DNA from 3 places in the Enterobacter pseudoroggenkampii genome. Region 1 is predicted to be linked to each of the others. Evidence: predicted binding sites of a transcription regulator. Region 1 holds the regulator's gene; each other region holds the start of a gene.

Region 1 (5,409 bases):
GGCATTACCCATCTGTATCAGGGGCAATCCGATAAGATGGCGGCGTTTAAGGATTTACTGGGTAAACTGGCTATCGCACCGGAAAACGTGGCCTACGTCGGGGACGATCTGATTGACTGGCCCGTGATGGCTGAAGTTGGGCTGAGCATCGCCGTTGCCGATGCGCATCCGCTGCTGATCCCGCGCGCTGACTACGTTACCCACATCAACGGGGGCCGCGGTGCCGTACGTGAAGTCTGCGATCTGCTCCTGCTGGCGCAGGGCAAGCTTGATGAGGCCAAAGGGCAATCGATATGAGTAAAACCAGACGTTGGATTATCATTTTGCTTTCGCTTGTCGCACTGGTATTGATTGGCGTGAACCTTGCCGATCGCGACGATACGCAAACGGAAGTGATCAACAATAACGATCCAACCTATAAAAGCGATCACAGCGACACCGTGGTCTACAGCCCTGAAGGCGCGCTGAACTATCGCCTGATTGCCCAGCATGTTGAATATTTTTCAGATGATGGTATTTCGTGGTTTACCCAACCTGTCATGACCACATTTGATAAGGACAAAGTGCCGACGTGGTCAATTAAGTCAGATCGGGCAAAACTGACAAATGACCGTATGCTTTATCTGTATGGCCACGTTGAAGTCAACGCCCTGACCGCTGACTCGCAGCTACGAAAAATTACGACGGATAATGCCCAGATCAACCTGGTAACCCAGGACGTGACGTCGCAGGATCTGGTCACACTGTATGGCACAACATTTAATTCCAGCGGTTTGAGAATGCGCGGGAACTTACGCAGCAAAAACGCCGAGCTGATTGAAAAGGTTAGAACCTCCTATGAAATTCAAAACAAACAAACTCAGCCTTAAAGTAATTATCGCCAGCGCGATGCTGGCGACCAGTCTCCCCGCGCTTGCTGTAACGGGCGATACCGACCAACCGATCCATATCGAGTCCGATACCCAGTCTCTCGATATGCAGGGCAACGTCGTCACCTTCACGGGTAACGTCGTCATGACTCAGGGCACCATCAAAATTAACGCGGACAAAGTGGTCGTGACCCGTCCGGGTGGCGAGCAAGGCAAAGAGATCATTGATGGTTACGGTAACCCGGCCACCTTCTACCAGATGCAGGACAACGGCAAGCCGGTGAAAGGTCACGCTACGCACATGCACTATGAGCTGGCGAAGGACCTGGTCATCCTGACCGGTAATGCGTACCTGGAACAGCTGGACAGCAACATTACCGGCGACCAGATTACCTATCTGGTGAAAGAGCAAAAAATGCAGGCCTCCAGCGAGAAAGGCAAACGCGTCACCACCGTACTGGTTCCGTCGCAGCTGCAGGACAAAGGCAAAGGCCAGGCCCCGGCACAGAAGAAGAGTAACTAATTCGTTATGGCAACATTAACTGCAAAAAATCTCGCGAAGGCCTATAAGGGCCGCCGTGTCGTAGAAGATGTCAGTCTGACCGTCAACTCCGGCGAAATTGTAGGGCTGCTTGGCCCTAACGGTGCGGGTAAAACCACCACTTTCTACATGGTCGTTGGCATTGTGCCGCGCGATGCCGGCAACATTGTCATTGACGATGAAGACATCAGTCTTCTGCCGCTGCACGCGCGCGCACGTCGCGGGATCGGCTACCTGCCGCAGGAAGCCTCCATTTTCCGTCGTCTTAGCGTTTACGATAACCTGATGGCGGTCCTGCAAATTCGTAACGATCTGACCAGCGAACAGCGTCAGGATCGTGCCAACGAGCTGATGGAAGAGTTCCACATTGAGCATCTGCGCGACAGCCTCGGTCAGGCTCTCTCCGGGGGCGAACGCCGCCGCGTTGAGATTGCCCGTGCGCTGGCCGCAAACCCGAAGTTTATCCTTCTGGATGAACCGTTTGCGGGCGTTGACCCAATCTCGGTTATCGACATTAAACGTATCATTGAACACCTGCGTGACAGCGGGCTTGGCGTACTGATCACCGACCACAACGTCCGTGAAACGCTGGCCGTGTGTGAACGCGCGTATATTGTGAGCCAGGGCAATCTGATCGCCCACGGTACGCCACAGCAGATCCTCGAAGACGATCATGTTAAGCGCGTCTATCTTGGGGAAGACTTCAGACTCTGATAGGGTAGAGGTAACGTAACGCCGAACCGGAGAAAAATGCTCTGAACATGAAGCAAGGTTTGCAATTAAGGCTCAGCCAACAACTGGCGATGACGCCGCAGCTACAGCAGGCAATTCGCCTGTTGCAACTGTCCACGTTAGAACTTCAGCAGGAGCTCCAGCAGGCGCTGGACAGCAACCCCCTGCTGGAACAAACCGATCTTCATGACGAGGTAGATACCCAGCAATCGCAGGATACAGAAGCGCTCGACACCGCGGATGCACTCGAACAAAAAGAGATGCCGGACGAGCTTCCGCTGGATGCCAGCTGGGATGAAATCTACACCGCCGGAACCCCTTCCGGTACGCGTGCAGACTACCAGGATGATGAGCTACCGGTCTACCAGGGCGAAACCACCCAGTCACTGCAGGATTACCTGATGTGGCAGGTGGAACTCACACCCTTCTCCGATACCGACCGCGCGATTGCCACCTCAATTGTCGATGCCGTTGACGACACTGGCTATTTGACCGTCACGCTGGACGATATTCTGGAAAGCATGGGCGACGACGAGATAGAGCTTGAGGAAGTTGAAGCCGTTCTGAAGCGCATCCAGCGTTTCGATCCGGTAGGCGTGGCCGCAAAAGATCTGCGCGACTGCCTGCTGATCCAGCTTTCTCAGTTCAGCAAAGAGACGCCGTGGCTCGACGAGGCGCGCTTAATCATCAGCGATCATCTGGATCTGTTGGCTAACCACGATTTCCGCTCCCTGATGCGCGTCACGCGCCTGAAGGAAGAGGTGCTGAAAGAAGCGGTGAATCTGATCCAGTCGCTCGATCCGCGCCCGGGACAGTCGATCCAGACCAGCGAGCCCGAGTACGTCATCCCGGATGTGCTGGTCAGAAAACACAATGGCCGCTGGGTCGTTGAACTGAATTCAGACAGCATCCCTCGCCTGCAAATCAACCAGCAGTATGCCTCCATGTGCACCAGCGTGCGTAACGACTCCGACAATCAATATATTCGTAGCAATTTGCAGGAAGCGCGATGGCTGATCAAAAGTCTGGAGAGCCGAAATGATACGCTGCTACGCGTCAGCCGCTGTATTGTCGAACAGCAGCAGGCGTTCTTTGAGCAGGGCGAAGAGTATATGAAACCGATGGTACTGGCGGATATCGCCCAGGCCGTCGAAATGCATGAATCAACCATTTCCCGTGTCACCACGCAGAAGTATCTGCACAGTCCACGCGGTATTTTTGAGCTTAAGTATTTCTTCTCCAGCCATGTGAATACCGAGGGCGGCGGCGAAGCGTCGTCAACGGCCATTCGTGCCCTGGTGAAGAAGTTGATCGCCGCGGAGAACCCCGCGAAGCCACTAAGCGACAGTAAGTTAACCACCATGCTGTCCGATCAGGGTATTATGGTGGCACGTCGTACTGTTGCGAAGTATCGAGAGTCTTTATCCATTCCGCCGTCCAACCAGCGTAAACAGCTGGTCTGACACAACCGATAAGGAAGACACTATGCAGCTCAACATCACTGGACAAAACGTCGAAATTACTGAGGCTTTACGCGACTTTGTGAACGCGAAGTTTGCAAAACTCGAGCAGTATTTCGAAAGGATCAATCAGGTCTATATTGTGTTGAAAGTGGAGAAAGTGACTCATATCTCGGATGCCACCCTGCATGTTAACGGGGGTGAACTGCATGCCAGTGCGGAAGGGCAAGACATGTACGCTGCTATCGACGGCTTGATTGATAAGCTTGCACGACAGCTCAATAAACATAAAGATAAACTGAAACAACACTAATTGTCCGGGCAGTTAACGGGTGCAGGACGGCCTGTTGTGAAACACAACAGGCCATTTGTACAGTTAGCGCTTAGGTGAAATTATGATGAACAACGATTCCGCTCTTCAACTGAGCAATGTCCTTAACCAGGAATGTACCCGCAGTGCGGTTCACTGCCAGAGCAAAAAACGTGCGCTGGAGATCATCAGTGAACTGGCCGCAAAACAGCTGGGCCTGCCGCCGCAGGTGGTATTCGAAGCGATTCTGACCCGTGAAAAAATGGGCAGTACCGGTATCGGCAACGGCATCGCGATACCGCACGGCAAACTGGAAGAGGATACTCTGCGTGCCGTTGGTGTGTTTGTGCAACTTGAAACACCCATCGCCTTCGATGCCATTGATAACCAGCCCGTCGATCTCCTCTTCGCGCTGCTGGTGCCTGCCGACCAGACGAAAACCCATCTGCATACGCTGTCGCTGGTCGCAAAACGTCTGGCCGATAAAACCATTTGCCGTCGGCTGCGCTCGGCCCAAAGTGATGAAGAGCTCTATCAGATTATCACTGAAGCAGAAGGCAATCAGGATGATGCATAACCAGGAGATGGCCTTCACATCTGTTGTCCTGAGGAGAAACGGAACATGGTGCTGATGATTGTCAGTGGCCGTTCAGGGTCGGGGAAATCCGTTGCTCTGCGCGCGCTGGAAGACATGGGTTTTTACTGCGTAGATAACCTGCCGGTCGTGTTATTGCCCGACCTGGCCCGCACGCTTGCGGAGAGACAAACCTCTGCCGCCGTCAGTATCGACGTCCGTAACATGCCTGAATCGCCAGAGATCTTCGAACAGGCCATGAGCAACCTGCCTGATGCGTTCTCGCCTCAGTTGCTGTTCCTTGATGCAGACCGCAATACGCTGATCCGTCGCTACAGCGATACCCGTCGTTTGCACCCGCTTTCCAGTAAGAACCTCTCTCTGGAGAGCGCTATCGATGAAGAGAGCGACCTGCTGGAGCCGCTGCGTTCTCGTGCCGACCTGATTGTCGACACCTCTGAGATGTCCGTTCACGAGCTGGCGGAAATGCTGCGTACCCGACTGTTGGGCAAGCGCGAGCGCGAACTGACGATGGTGTTCGAATCCTTCGGATTTAAGCACGGTATTCCGATTGATGCGGATTACGTTTTCGACGTGCGCTTCCTGCCGAACCCGCACTGGGATCCGAAGCTGCGTCCCATGACCGGTCTGGATAAACCCGTCGCGGCCTTCCTCGACCGGCACACAGAAGTTCACAATTTTATCTACCAGACGCGAAGCTACCTTGAGCTATGGTTACCTATGCTGGAGACAAACAATCGTAGCTACCTGACGGTGGCGATTGGCTGTACCGGCGGTAAACATCGTTCGGTTTATATCGCCGAACAGCTGGCCGACTATTTCCGCTCGCGCGGGAAGAACGTTCAGTCCCGTCATCGCACGCTGGAAAAACGTAAAACATGACCGTAAAACAAACCGTTGAG
Region 2 (5,409 bases), on a different contig from region 1:
CCGTGCATGCGCAGTACCGGGAAACCGAGCAGGGCGCCTGCGGCGGCGGCCATGATTGCCGCCAGCGGCAGCATACTCCAGAAGCCTAAGCCGAGATACTGGTACCCCAGCGCCAGACCGTACGCCCCAATCGCGTAGAACGCGACATATCCCAGATCCAGCAGACCGGCCAGGCCCACGACGATGTTCAGCCCCAGACCGAGAAGCACGTAGATCAGCCCGAGAATGGCGACGGTCAGCACATATTTAGTGGCGACAAACGGAAAGCAAATCGCAAGGGTAATCACCAGAGGAATAATCCAGCGCATGCGGCTTTTGTATTCCGGCGGCCGGACATATACGCCCGCGCTGTCGGCCTCGAAGCGCGCCTGGAAACGGGCCCCCGGGGCGGTACCTAAAAAGGCGCTCAACAGAAAGCGTCCGAGCATGACGATGCCAACCATCCAGGTCAGTCGCTGTCCGGCGAAGTTAAAGCTATACCCGTCGAGCACCACGCCCGCGATGGGGCCGAAGATAATCAGCGCAATCAGCCCGGAAAAAATCGCGTCCAGAATGCAGCGTTTAAGTGAAAAACCGTGTGATGTCATCATTCTCTCCCTCACACTTTGGCCACAATCGGGCGTCCAAGCAGGCCCTGAGGACGGAAAATAAGGATCATGACCAGCAGGCCGAACGAGAAGACGTCTTTATAGTCCGAGTTCACCATGCCCGAGAACTGCGCTTCCGCCACGCCCAGGATAAGGCCACCGAGCATCGCGCCGGGAAGGGAGCCGATGCCGCCGAGTACTGCTGCAGTAAAGGCTTTAATGCCGATCACGAACCCGACGTAGAAATCAAAGGTGCCGTAATTCATGGTGATCAACACCCCCGCCAGACCGGCCATCGCCGCGCCGATGACAAAGACCAGCGAAATAATCCGGTCGGTGTTAATGCCCAGAATGGAGGCCATCTTACGATCCTGCTGCACCGCGCGACACATCCGGCCCAGCCTGGTACGGTTGATTATCCAGGTGAGCACCAGCATGCCGGCAAACGAGGCAACCAGAATAAACACTTTGGTGTAGGTTATCTGCACGAACCCTTCGCCCAGATGCAGGCGAATGACGCCGTCCAGCATAGTTGGCACCCCCTGCTGGCGCGGGCCCTGGCTCAGCTGTGCGTAGTTTTGCAGGATAAGCGACATCCCGATGGCGGAGATCAGCGGCGCCAGGCGCGTGGAGTTGCGCAGCGGCTTGTAGGCGATACGCTCGATAGTCCAGCCGTACACCCCGGTGACCACAATGGTGAACACCAGCGTGCCGAGGATCAGCAGCGGGAAGGACTGCAGGCCGAAGAACGAGAGCAGCGCCAGGCCAATGGCGCAAAGATAGGCGGAAATCATATACACTTCGCCGTGGGCGAAATTGATCATCCCGATAATGCCGTACACCATGGTGTAGCCGATGGCGATCAGGCCGTAGACGGAACCCAGCGTTAAGCCATTGATTAACTGTTGCAGGAAGAATGTACTCATCTTAGCGCGCTCGTTTTATAGGCTGCGCGATCCGCGCAGCCTGATGTTTATTACGCGCCGACGGGCAGGCCCGCCGACGTTGAGCGTGACTCCGTCCCGTTACTGCACTTCCTTATATTTCCCTTTGTCGTCCCACTGGTAAACCACGTAGTCAGACACTTTCAGATCGCCTTTGCTGTCCCAGGCTTTTTTGCCCATCACCGTGTCGACGGAATTGGCCTTCAGCCACTCGCTGGCTTTGGCCGAGTCCTTGCCGCCGGTGGCCTTGAAGGCCGCGGCAATGGCCTGTACGGAGGCATAGGAGTAGAGGGTGTAACCTTCCGGCTCGAATTTACCGGCGCGGAATTTCTCGATAACCGCTTTGCCGTCCGGGATCAGGCGCGGGTCTTTACCAAAGGTCATGTAAATGCCATTGGTATACTGCGGGCCGCCCGCGGCGGTCACCATCTCCTCGTTGACGATGCAGTCCCCGGAGAAGAATTTTGCCTGTACGCCCTGCTCACGCATCTGGCGAACCAGCGGACCGGCTTCCGGGTGACAGCCACCGAAGAACACGACGTCCGGTTTTTGCGCGCCGATCTTGGTGACCAGCGCGTTAAAGTCTTTTTCACCGCGGGATAACCCCTCGTACATCACATCCTGAACCCCGCGTTTCGCCAGTGCCGCTTTGGTGGCGTCAGCCAGACCCTGACCATAGGTGTCTTTGTCGTGAATGATCACCACACGTTTGGCTTTCAGCTTGTCGATGATGAAGTCGCTGGCAACCTGACCCTGCTGGTCGTCGCGGCCGCACATGCGGAACATATCGCTAATGCCGCGTTCGGTGATCAGCGGGTTAGTTGAGCCGGGGGTAATCGCAATAATACCTGCGTCGCTATACACCTCGGATGCGGGCATGGTGGAAGAGGAGCAGAAATGGCCGACCACGGCGTTGACTTTATCCTGGTCAACTAAACGGTTGGCGACGGCCACGGCCTGCTTGGGCTCGCAGGCATCATCTCCCTGAACCAGTTTGATTTTCTCACCGTTAATGCCGCCTGCGGCATTAATGTCTTCAGCGGCCTGCGTAGCGCCGTGCCAGTACTGATCGCCATAGGTGGCGTTCGGACCCGTGAACGGCCCGGCCACGCCAATCACAATATCTGCCCGGGCGGAAAACGCCGTCACCAGGCAACCGGCCAACACAAGAGAAAGAGGAGTTCTGATAAATTTCAGCGACATTATTATGTTCCTTAGCAAAGAGGTTTTTGCACCACGGCGTAAACCCGAACGCCCGACGGCGCAGCCAATCCGAAACACGAGCAAGAACAAAATGCACTAAACGAACAAGATACAGACGGCATCCTGCATATTACGGCGAGATTTCCCTGCGCAGGGGCGCGCGAAGAACGTTAAGCAAAAACGTTGCCAGAATGGTTAACCCATTGACGAGCATGCGACATGTTTGAGTATAGAGCGCCGCGTTATGCCGCCTTGCGGGAGGAGAAGAAATTACAGCGGAGATCACATATCGTTAACAATAAAGCCCATAAGTTGTGCAAAGGTCACGGTTTGCACGTTTTTGCAGCAATAAAGACCTAAACTTCAGCCCGGAGAGGGGTGAGATATGTGTTAGGATCGTTTCCTTTTTTGCAGGAGTATCAGCGATGACTGAAGGCCCATTGAATGAAAGCGAAATGGCGTGGCTTGAAGAGACGTTAATGTCTTACGGTCATGATGACGCGTCCGTAATTGACGTGTCCGAACTGGACGGCATGCTTACCGCAGTGCTTTCCGGTCCTGTTGTCGTTGAGCCAGATGCCTGGCTGGTGGCGGTTTGGGGTGGCGAGAAGTACATTCCGCGCTGGAAAAACGATCGTGAGATGAACCGTTTTATCGATCTCTGCTTTAAGCATATGAACGATATTGCCGAGCGCCTGAGCGAGTACCCGGATCAGTTTGAACCGATGTTTGGCTATAACGACGTTGACGGTGAGAGTTATACCGTGGTGGAAGAGTGGTGCTACGGCTACATGCGCGGCGTGGCGCTGACGGACTGGTCTGCCTTGCCGGAAGCCCTGAAGGCCGATCTTGAAGTGATTGCGCTGCACGGAACGGAAGAGAACAGCGACAAGCTGGATGAACTGTCCGAAGAGGAGTACATCGCCAGCATCGAGAGCATCCAGCCTGCGGCACTGCGTTTATATCAATACTGGGTAAACAACCCGCAGCAGCCGGAAGCGAAGAAGCCGATTGTGAACGGCACAAAGGTCGGGCGTAACGATCCGTGTCCTTGCGGCAGCGGGAAGAAGTTTAAGAGCTGCTGTTTGCACTGATAAAAAAGGGGCTGATGACAGCCCCTTTTTTATTTAACCCACTTCCGGCAGCATCCCGGCTGCAATCAACACCTGCACCAGAATAATCACCACCCCGCAGCCAAACACAACGCACAGCAGCGGTTTTCCGCCCGCCACGCGATACCCTTGCTGAGGATGCTGCTGACGGCTTTTCCATGCCAGCAGGGAAGGGAGGAGGAGGGCAAGGATCGAGAGCGCTACCCCTGCGTACCCCAGCGCCATCACAAATCCGCGCGGATAAAACAGCGCGAACGCCAGCGGCGGCAGGAAGGTAATTGCGCCCGTCTGTAACCGTCCGGCCGCGGTATTGCGGCGCTGGAACAGGTCGGCCAGATAATCAAACAGGCCGAGCGCCACGCCCAGGAACGAAGTTGCCAGCGCCAGGTCGGCAAACAGGTGTACCGCCAGCTCCACGTGTGGGGAGGTGACGACCTCGCGCAGTGCCAGCAGAAAACCGTTCAGGCCAGCGTGTTGCGCCATCAGCCCAATAAAGGTTGAAGAGTCAATGCTGCCCAGCGTCACCAGCTGCCAGAAAATATAGGCAATCAGCGGGATCGCGCTGCCGATAACAAAGACGCGGCGCAGTTTTCGGATATCGCCGTTCATATAGCTGACGATGCTCGGCACGCTGCCGTGGAAGCCAAACGAGGTGAAAATGACCGGGATCGCGGAGAGCGCCAGCCCTTTTTCCAGCGGCAGCGTCAGCAGGTTAACCTTGTGCACGTGCGGCGCCAGCAGCACCAGCATGACAATCAGGAAGAGAATTTTAGCGCTGAACAGAAAACGGTTAAACAGATCGACCAGCGATGTGCCCACGCAGACCACGCCGCCGCCGATGAGCGCAAAGAAGATGGCGCCCGTCGCAGGGGTAATGTCAGAGCCAAACCAGTCGTTGACGCTGGAGGCGATGAGCTCACCGGCACCGCTGATATAGGCGGCGGTCAGGGCGTACATCAGGAACATCATGCTAAAGCCGGTTATCCACTGGCCGTAGCGTCCGAGATAGCGCGCCGCAAGCGAACCCAGACCGGTGTCGGCGGGTACGTGCTGGTAAACCTCAAGCAGCAACAGTGCGGTGTAACACATCAGCGCCCAGAGCGTTCCCAGCAGCAGCAGGGTCATGCCAAATCCCACGCCCGCGGCTGCCAGGGGCATTGCCAGCATTCCTGCGCCAATTGTCGTTCCGGCGACGATAAAAATACTTCCCAGAGTTCTGTTTTTCACGCTTTCCTCTACAACGCTTCTTAACCGCGACAAAATCTGCGGCGCAGAGTAAGGGAAAAGCCGTTACTCGTCAAATCACCGTTACAAGTGGTGTAAAAAATTTTTTACGTATTAATGACCCAGGCCTGTGCCTACCTCATAAGGGCAATACTGCTGCGCGACATTCCGGCGTAACGTAAACAATAAATACAAATTATCAAATTAAGTGAGGGTCTTATGGCAGGGGAGAATCCCTTTACCGCGGCATGGAGCCGGGGAGGTAACCTGTTGTGCCATGGTCACTGGATAATCAGCTGGCAGAATCAGCCCCTGAACCTTCCCGAGTCCCGTCGCGAA
Region 3 (5,409 bases), on a different contig from region 1:
TGCGCAGGGTGGGGATAAGCGTAATGTGCTGGCAGAAGAAGAAAAAGTTATCGACGCCGCGCGCTTTTGCCTGCTGCAGCGTGATGGCGGTGGCGGGCATGGTGGTTTCAAACCCCAGGCCAAAGAACACCACCTTACGCGCGGGATTATTCTCTGCCAGCGTCAGGGCATCCATCGGCGAATAGACGATCCGCACGTCCGCACCGCGCGCTTTTGCCTGCAGCAGCGAGCCGTTTTTCCCCGGCACGCGCATCGCGTCGCCAAAGGTGCAGAAAATGACGTCGGGCTGGCTGGCAATTTCAATACAGCTGTCGATGCGCCCCATCGGCAGCACGCAGACCGGGCAGCCGGGGCCGTGGATAAACTCGATGTTCTCCGGCAGCAGCTGGTCGAGGCCAAATTTGAAGATGGCGTGCGTGTGCCCGCCGCACACCTCCATGATCCGCAGCGGTCTTTCTGTCGTGAAGTCCAGCAGCGCTGCGCGCGTTTTCAGGTGGCCGATAAGCTGCAGCACCTGCTCCGGCGCGCGGTATTCATCAACGTAACGCATGATTACCGCTCCTCGCCGTACAGCAGCGCGCCCACGTCAGGCTCCACGTCAAACATGTTCTGCAACGCATCCAGCGTGTCGCGGGCTTCCGCTTCGTTAATCACGCTCATTGCGAACCCCACGTGCACCAGCACCCACTGGCCGAGACGCGATGCGCCCGTTTCATCTGTGTTGCCCACCAGCGTCAGGTCCACGTCGCGCAGGATGCCGCAGACCTCGACTTTGGCCTGATTACCGTCGATGGCGTAAATTTGCCCAGGTACGCCTATGCACATCGCTCGTTCTCCAGCCACTGTAGCCAACTGTCCATGCCGTCACCGCGCGTGGCGGAGACCAGCAGGATCTCAATCTCCGGATTCACTTCACGGGCATACGCCAGGCACTTATCCACGTCGAAATTCAGGTACGGCAGCAGGTCGACTTTGTTCAGCAGCATGATGGACGCGGCGGCAAACATATGCGGGTACTTCAGCGGTTTGTCTTCGCCTTCGGTCACCGAAAGCACCGCCACCTTGTGCCGTTCGCCCAGGTCGAAGCTCGCCGGGCAGACCAGGTTGCCGACGTTTTCAATAAACAGAATGCCGTCATCCGCCAGCGGCAGGCGCGGGGCGGCGTCGGCAATCATCTGCGCATCCAGGTGGCAGCCTTTGCCGGTATTAACCTGAATCGCCGGGGTGCCGGTTGCGCGAATACGCGCCGCGTCGTTAACGGTTTGCTGGTCGCCTTCAATCACCGCGCAGGAGACGCGCCCGTTCAGGCGCTTGAGCGTTTCCGTTAACAGCGTGGTTTTGCCGGAGCCGGGGCTGGAGACCAGATTCAACACCAGCTGTTTACGGGTGGCAAAGCGGGCGCGGTTGCGGGCGGCGATCTGGTTATTTTTGTCCAGCACGTTGATTTCCACTTCCAGCATCTGGCGCTGGCTGATACCCGGCGCGTGGGTGCCCGCTTCCCCGTGGCCGTAATGCAGATCGCCCACTTCGGAGCGCTGCGGAGCGAAGGTGATACCGGTCAGTGCCGCAGAAGGTCGTGGGGCAGGAGAAAAGGGCGCGGAGCGAAACGCGGAATGGGGGCGATGTTCATCCCCTTCTATATACAGGTTGCCTTCGGCGCAACCGCAGGTACTACACATACTTTACTCCTTCTCGATTTCGAGACGTTGGATCTGCATGCCGTCATCCGCCACGATGCGAAGACCGGTGCTCTGACACTGCGGACAGCGCTGAACCTTTGATGACAGCAGGGTGACGTACTGCTGGCACTGTTCGCACCAGCACTCCGCCTGCTGCTCTTCAATATGCAGTTCGCAGCCTTCCGCCAGCGTGCCGCGGCACACCAGTTCAAAACAGAAATTCAGGGCGCTGGTCTCGACGCAGGAAAACGCCCCGACCTTCAGCCAGACGCCGGTAACGCGTTTCGCGTGGTTTTGCACTGCCTGCTGCTCGATAAGTTCCAGAGCCCGCTGGCAGAGGGTGATTTCGTGCATGACGCCTCCTCAGTGAATTGCGCCATTGAATGCAATAACGGTGCCAGCTTGATTTTTGTTAAGGCGTGACGATGTCAACGCTGTCGAAATGACACGTCGACACCGCGGCGTTGACAGCGGTTTTGCAATTAAATCAATTAAAAATCATATAGATAAAAACTGGCATGGAATCTGCTTAACAGCCGCTATCTCCATTAAACGGATACCTTCTATGACTATTTGGGAAATCAGCGAAAAAGCGGATTACATCGCGCAGCGTCATCAGCAGCTGCAGGACCAGTGGCACCTTTACTGCAACTCGCTGGTTCAGGGCATTACCCTCTCGAAAGCGCGTCTTCACCACGCGATGAGCTGCGCGGCACAGGGGGATATGAGCTTTGTCCTGTTCGGCCATTTCACGATCAACGTGACCCTGGCAGATAACTTCAACAGCCACACCATCGAGTACCACCTCGAGACAAAAGACGGCGAAAAACAGTGTATTGCGAAGGCGCAGCTGATGGCCGACGGCATGGTGGACGGCCACGTCAGCAACCGCGATCGCCAGCAGGTGCTGGAGCACTATCTGGAAAAAATCGCGCCGGTCTATAACGGCCTGTACGCCGCCGTTGAACGCGATCTCCCGGTCAACCTGAAGCTGCTGATGGACGGAAATGCCTCAGCGAACGTGGCCTGACCCTTGCGTGTCGAGAAGTGTCGACAAGACAGTTTTTCGTCAAAAATGACTATCACCAGAGGATGACCCGGTGAACCGTTTTGTAATTGCCGACTCGACGGTCTGTATTGGCTGTCGAACCTGTGAGGCGGCGTGTTCGGAAACGCATCGCCTGTATGGGCTGCAGTCCATGCCGCGCCTGCACGTCATGCGTAATGAAAAAGAGTCTGCCCCGCAGCTCTGCCATCACTGTGAAGACGCCCCCTGCGCGGGTGTCTGCCCTGTGAATGCCATCACCCGCGTTGATGGCGCTGTCCAGCTGAACGAAAGCCTGTGCGTAAGCTGCAAGCTGTGCGGCATCGCCTGCCCGTTCGGCGCGATTGAATTTTCCGGCAGCCGTCCGCTGCACATTCCGGCGAACGCTAACTCGCCAAAAGCCCCGCCTGCGCCACCGGCTCCGGCACGCGTAAGCACGTTGCTGGACTGGGTGCCCGGCATCCGTGCCGTGGCGGTGAAGTGCGACCTGTGCAGCTTCGATGAGCAGGGTCCGGCCTGCGTGCGCACCTGCCCGACTAAAGCATTGATTCTGGTTAACATTCGCGACATCGCCCGTACCAGCAAGCGCAAACGCGAGCTGACCATCAACAGTGATTTTGGCGACCTTTCTCTGCTACAGGCGCTTAACGAGGGGGCGAAATGAACGCGGCAATGATGATTACCAGCGCGGTAGCCTGTTTTACTGCCGCCGCTGTTCTGGCGCTGATCTTCTCATTCCATAAAACCCTGAGCGGCGCGATCGCCGGGATTGGCGGGGCGGTAGCTAGCCTGATGACGCTGGCGGCAGGCGGCGTTGTCCTGCTCGGCGGCCAGTCCGCAGAAACCGTGATGCCGCTGATTCGGCACACCGTTGAGATCACGCCCCTGAACGCCATCTGGCTGGTGACGTTTGGCCTGTGCGGGCTGTTTATCAGCCTGTTCAATATCGACTGGCACCGCCACCCGCATGCTAAAGCCAACGGCCTGCTGGTTAATCTGCTGATGGCGACGGCGGTCTGTACCGTTATCGCCAGCAACCTCGGCGCGCTGGTGGTGATGGCGGAGATCATGGCGCTGTTCGGCGTGTTCCTGACGGGCTGCAGCGCCTCCGGCAAGCTGTGGTTTGCGCTGGGACGCCTGGGGACGCTGCTGCTGGTGCTGGCCTGCTGGCTGGTGTGGCAACGCTTTGGCACGCTGGATTTCTCTGCGCTCAACGGGCATCCGCTGGGGAATGACGTCTGGCTGCTGGGCGTTATCGGCTTTGGCCTGCTCGCTGGCATCATCCCGCTGCACGGCTGGGTGCCGCAGGCGCATGCGAATGCCTCCGCGCCCGCCGCCGCGCTGTTTTCGGTGGTGGTGATGAAAGTGGGTCTGTTCGGAATTTTGGCGATTACGCTGACCGGCGGACAACCGCCGCTATGGTGGGGCGTTGTGCTGCTGATCGCCGGAATGATTACCGCGTTCGTCGGCGGCCTGTACGCGCTGATGGAGCACAATATCCAGCGTCTTCTGGCGTACCACACGCTTGAAAATATCGGCATCATCCTGCTCGGTATTGGCGCGGGCGTAACCGGGCTGGCGCTCAATCATCCGGCGCTAATCGCGGCCGGTTTTATCGGCGGTCTTTATCACCTCGTTAACCACAGCCTGTTTAAAAGCACCCTGTTCCTCGGCGCGGGAAGCCTCTGGTTCCGCACCGGCCATCGGGACATCGAAAAGCTGGGCGGGATTGGCAAAAAGATGCCGGTAATTTCACTGGCGATGCTGGTCGGGCTGATGGCGATGGCCGCGCTGCCGCCGCTGAACGGCTTTGCCGGGGAGTGGGTGATCTATCAGTCCTTCTTCGCGCTCGGTCAGAGCGATCTCTTTATCGCGCGTTTGCTCGGCCCGCTGCTGGCGGTCGGGCTGGCAATTACCGGGGCGCTGGCGGTGATGTGCATGGCGAAAGTCTACGGCGTGACCTTCCTCGGCGCGCCGCGCACCCGCGAAGCTGAAAACGCCTGCTGCGCACCGTTGTTGATGGGCGTGAGCGTGGTCGCGCTGGCGCTGTGCTGCATCGCGGGCGGCGTCGCCGCACCGTGGCTGTTGCCGCTGCTGGGCAACGCCATTCCGCTGCCGCTGACCGTGGCGAATACCACCGTCTCTCAGCCTATGATCGCGCTGCTGCTGATTGGCGCACCGCTGCTGCCGCTCGTCCTGATGCTGTTCTTCAAACGCGACAGGCTCACCTCCCGCGCGCGCGGTGCGGCGTGGGCCTGCGGCTACGAACATGAACAGTCGATGGTTATCACCGCCCACGGTTTCGCCATGCCGGTGAAGGAGAACTTCGCCGCCGTGCTGAAGCTGCGCCACTGGTTGAATCCGGTGGCCTGGGTACCCGGCTGGCAGAGCGCCGCCGCGCCCGCGCTGTTCCGCCGTCTGGCGGTCATCGAGCTGGCGGTGCTGGTGGTCATTGTGATTTCACGAGGAGCCTGACATGAGTCTGTTACTGGCAATTCTTCAGGCGCTGGTGCTGTTCGCCGTAGCGCCGCTGCTGTCGGGCATCACGCGCGTGGCGCGCGCCCGGATGCACAACCGTCGCGGGCCTGGGGTGCTTCAGGAGTACCGCGATATCTTCAAACTGCTTTCTCGTCAGAGCGTGGCGCCGGATGCCGCAGGCTGGGTCTTCCGCCTGACGCCGTTCGT

Evidence for each region. The regulator sigma-54, encoded in region 1, starts transcription at its own class of promoters, with help from an activator protein. The targets are predictions, from matches to a motif close to GTTGGCACANNTTTCGCTNT.
Region 2: OTG14_RS10270 (branched-chain amino acid ABC transporter substrate-binding protein) is a predicted target of sigma-54. The motif match lies at 2,906-2,925, and genes of this name have one in related genera.
Region 3: hypA (hydrogenase maturation nickel metallochaperone HypA) is a predicted target of sigma-54. The motif match lies at 2,062-2,081, and genes of this name have one in related genera.

The regions. Positions count from the first base shown of each region.
Region 1 is NZ_JAPMLV010000006.1:130,008-135,416, forward strand. It holds gene kdsC (3-deoxy-manno-octulosonate-8-phosphatase KdsC) at 1-297, shown strand, start outside; gene lptC (LPS export ABC transporter periplasmic protein LptC) at 294-869, shown strand; gene lptA (lipopolysaccharide ABC transporter substrate-binding protein LptA) at 838-1,392, shown strand; gene lptB (LPS export ABC transporter ATP-binding protein) at 1,399-2,124, shown strand; gene rpoN (RNA polymerase factor sigma-54) at 2,172-3,605, shown strand; gene hpf (ribosome hibernation promoting factor) at 3,628-3,915, shown strand; gene ptsN (PTS IIA-like nitrogen regulatory protein PtsN) at 3,998-4,489, shown strand; gene rapZ (RNase adapter RapZ) at 4,535-5,389, shown strand; gene npr (PTS phosphocarrier protein NPr) at 5,386-5,409, shown strand, end outside.
Region 2 is NZ_JAPMLV010000001.1:2,088,178-2,093,586, reverse strand. It holds gene livM (high-affinity branched-chain amino acid ABC transporter permease LivM) at 1-587, opposite strand, end outside; gene OTG14_RS10275 (ABC transporter permease subunit) at 599-1,513, opposite strand; gene OTG14_RS10270 (branched-chain amino acid ABC transporter substrate-binding protein) at 1,613-2,734, opposite strand; gene OTG14_RS10265 (YecA/YgfB family protein) at 3,160-3,828, shown strand; gene tyrP (tyrosine transporter TyrP) at 3,862-5,073, opposite strand; gene OTG14_RS10255 (hypothetical protein) at 5,290-5,409, shown strand, end outside.
Region 3 is NZ_JAPMLV010000004.1:195,304-200,712, reverse strand. It holds gene hypD (hydrogenase formation protein HypD) at 1-550, opposite strand, end outside; gene OTG14_RS17965 (HypC/HybG/HupF family hydrogenase formation chaperone) at 553-825, opposite strand; gene hypB (hydrogenase nickel incorporation protein HypB) at 816-1,679, opposite strand; gene hypA (hydrogenase maturation nickel metallochaperone HypA) at 1,683-2,033, opposite strand; gene hycA (formate hydrogenlyase regulator HycA) at 2,245-2,709, shown strand; gene OTG14_RS17945 (4Fe-4S dicluster domain-containing protein) at 2,780-3,388, shown strand; gene hycC (formate hydrogenlyase subunit 3) at 3,385-5,199, shown strand; gene OTG14_RS17935 (respiratory chain complex I subunit 1 family protein) at 5,201-5,409, shown strand, end outside.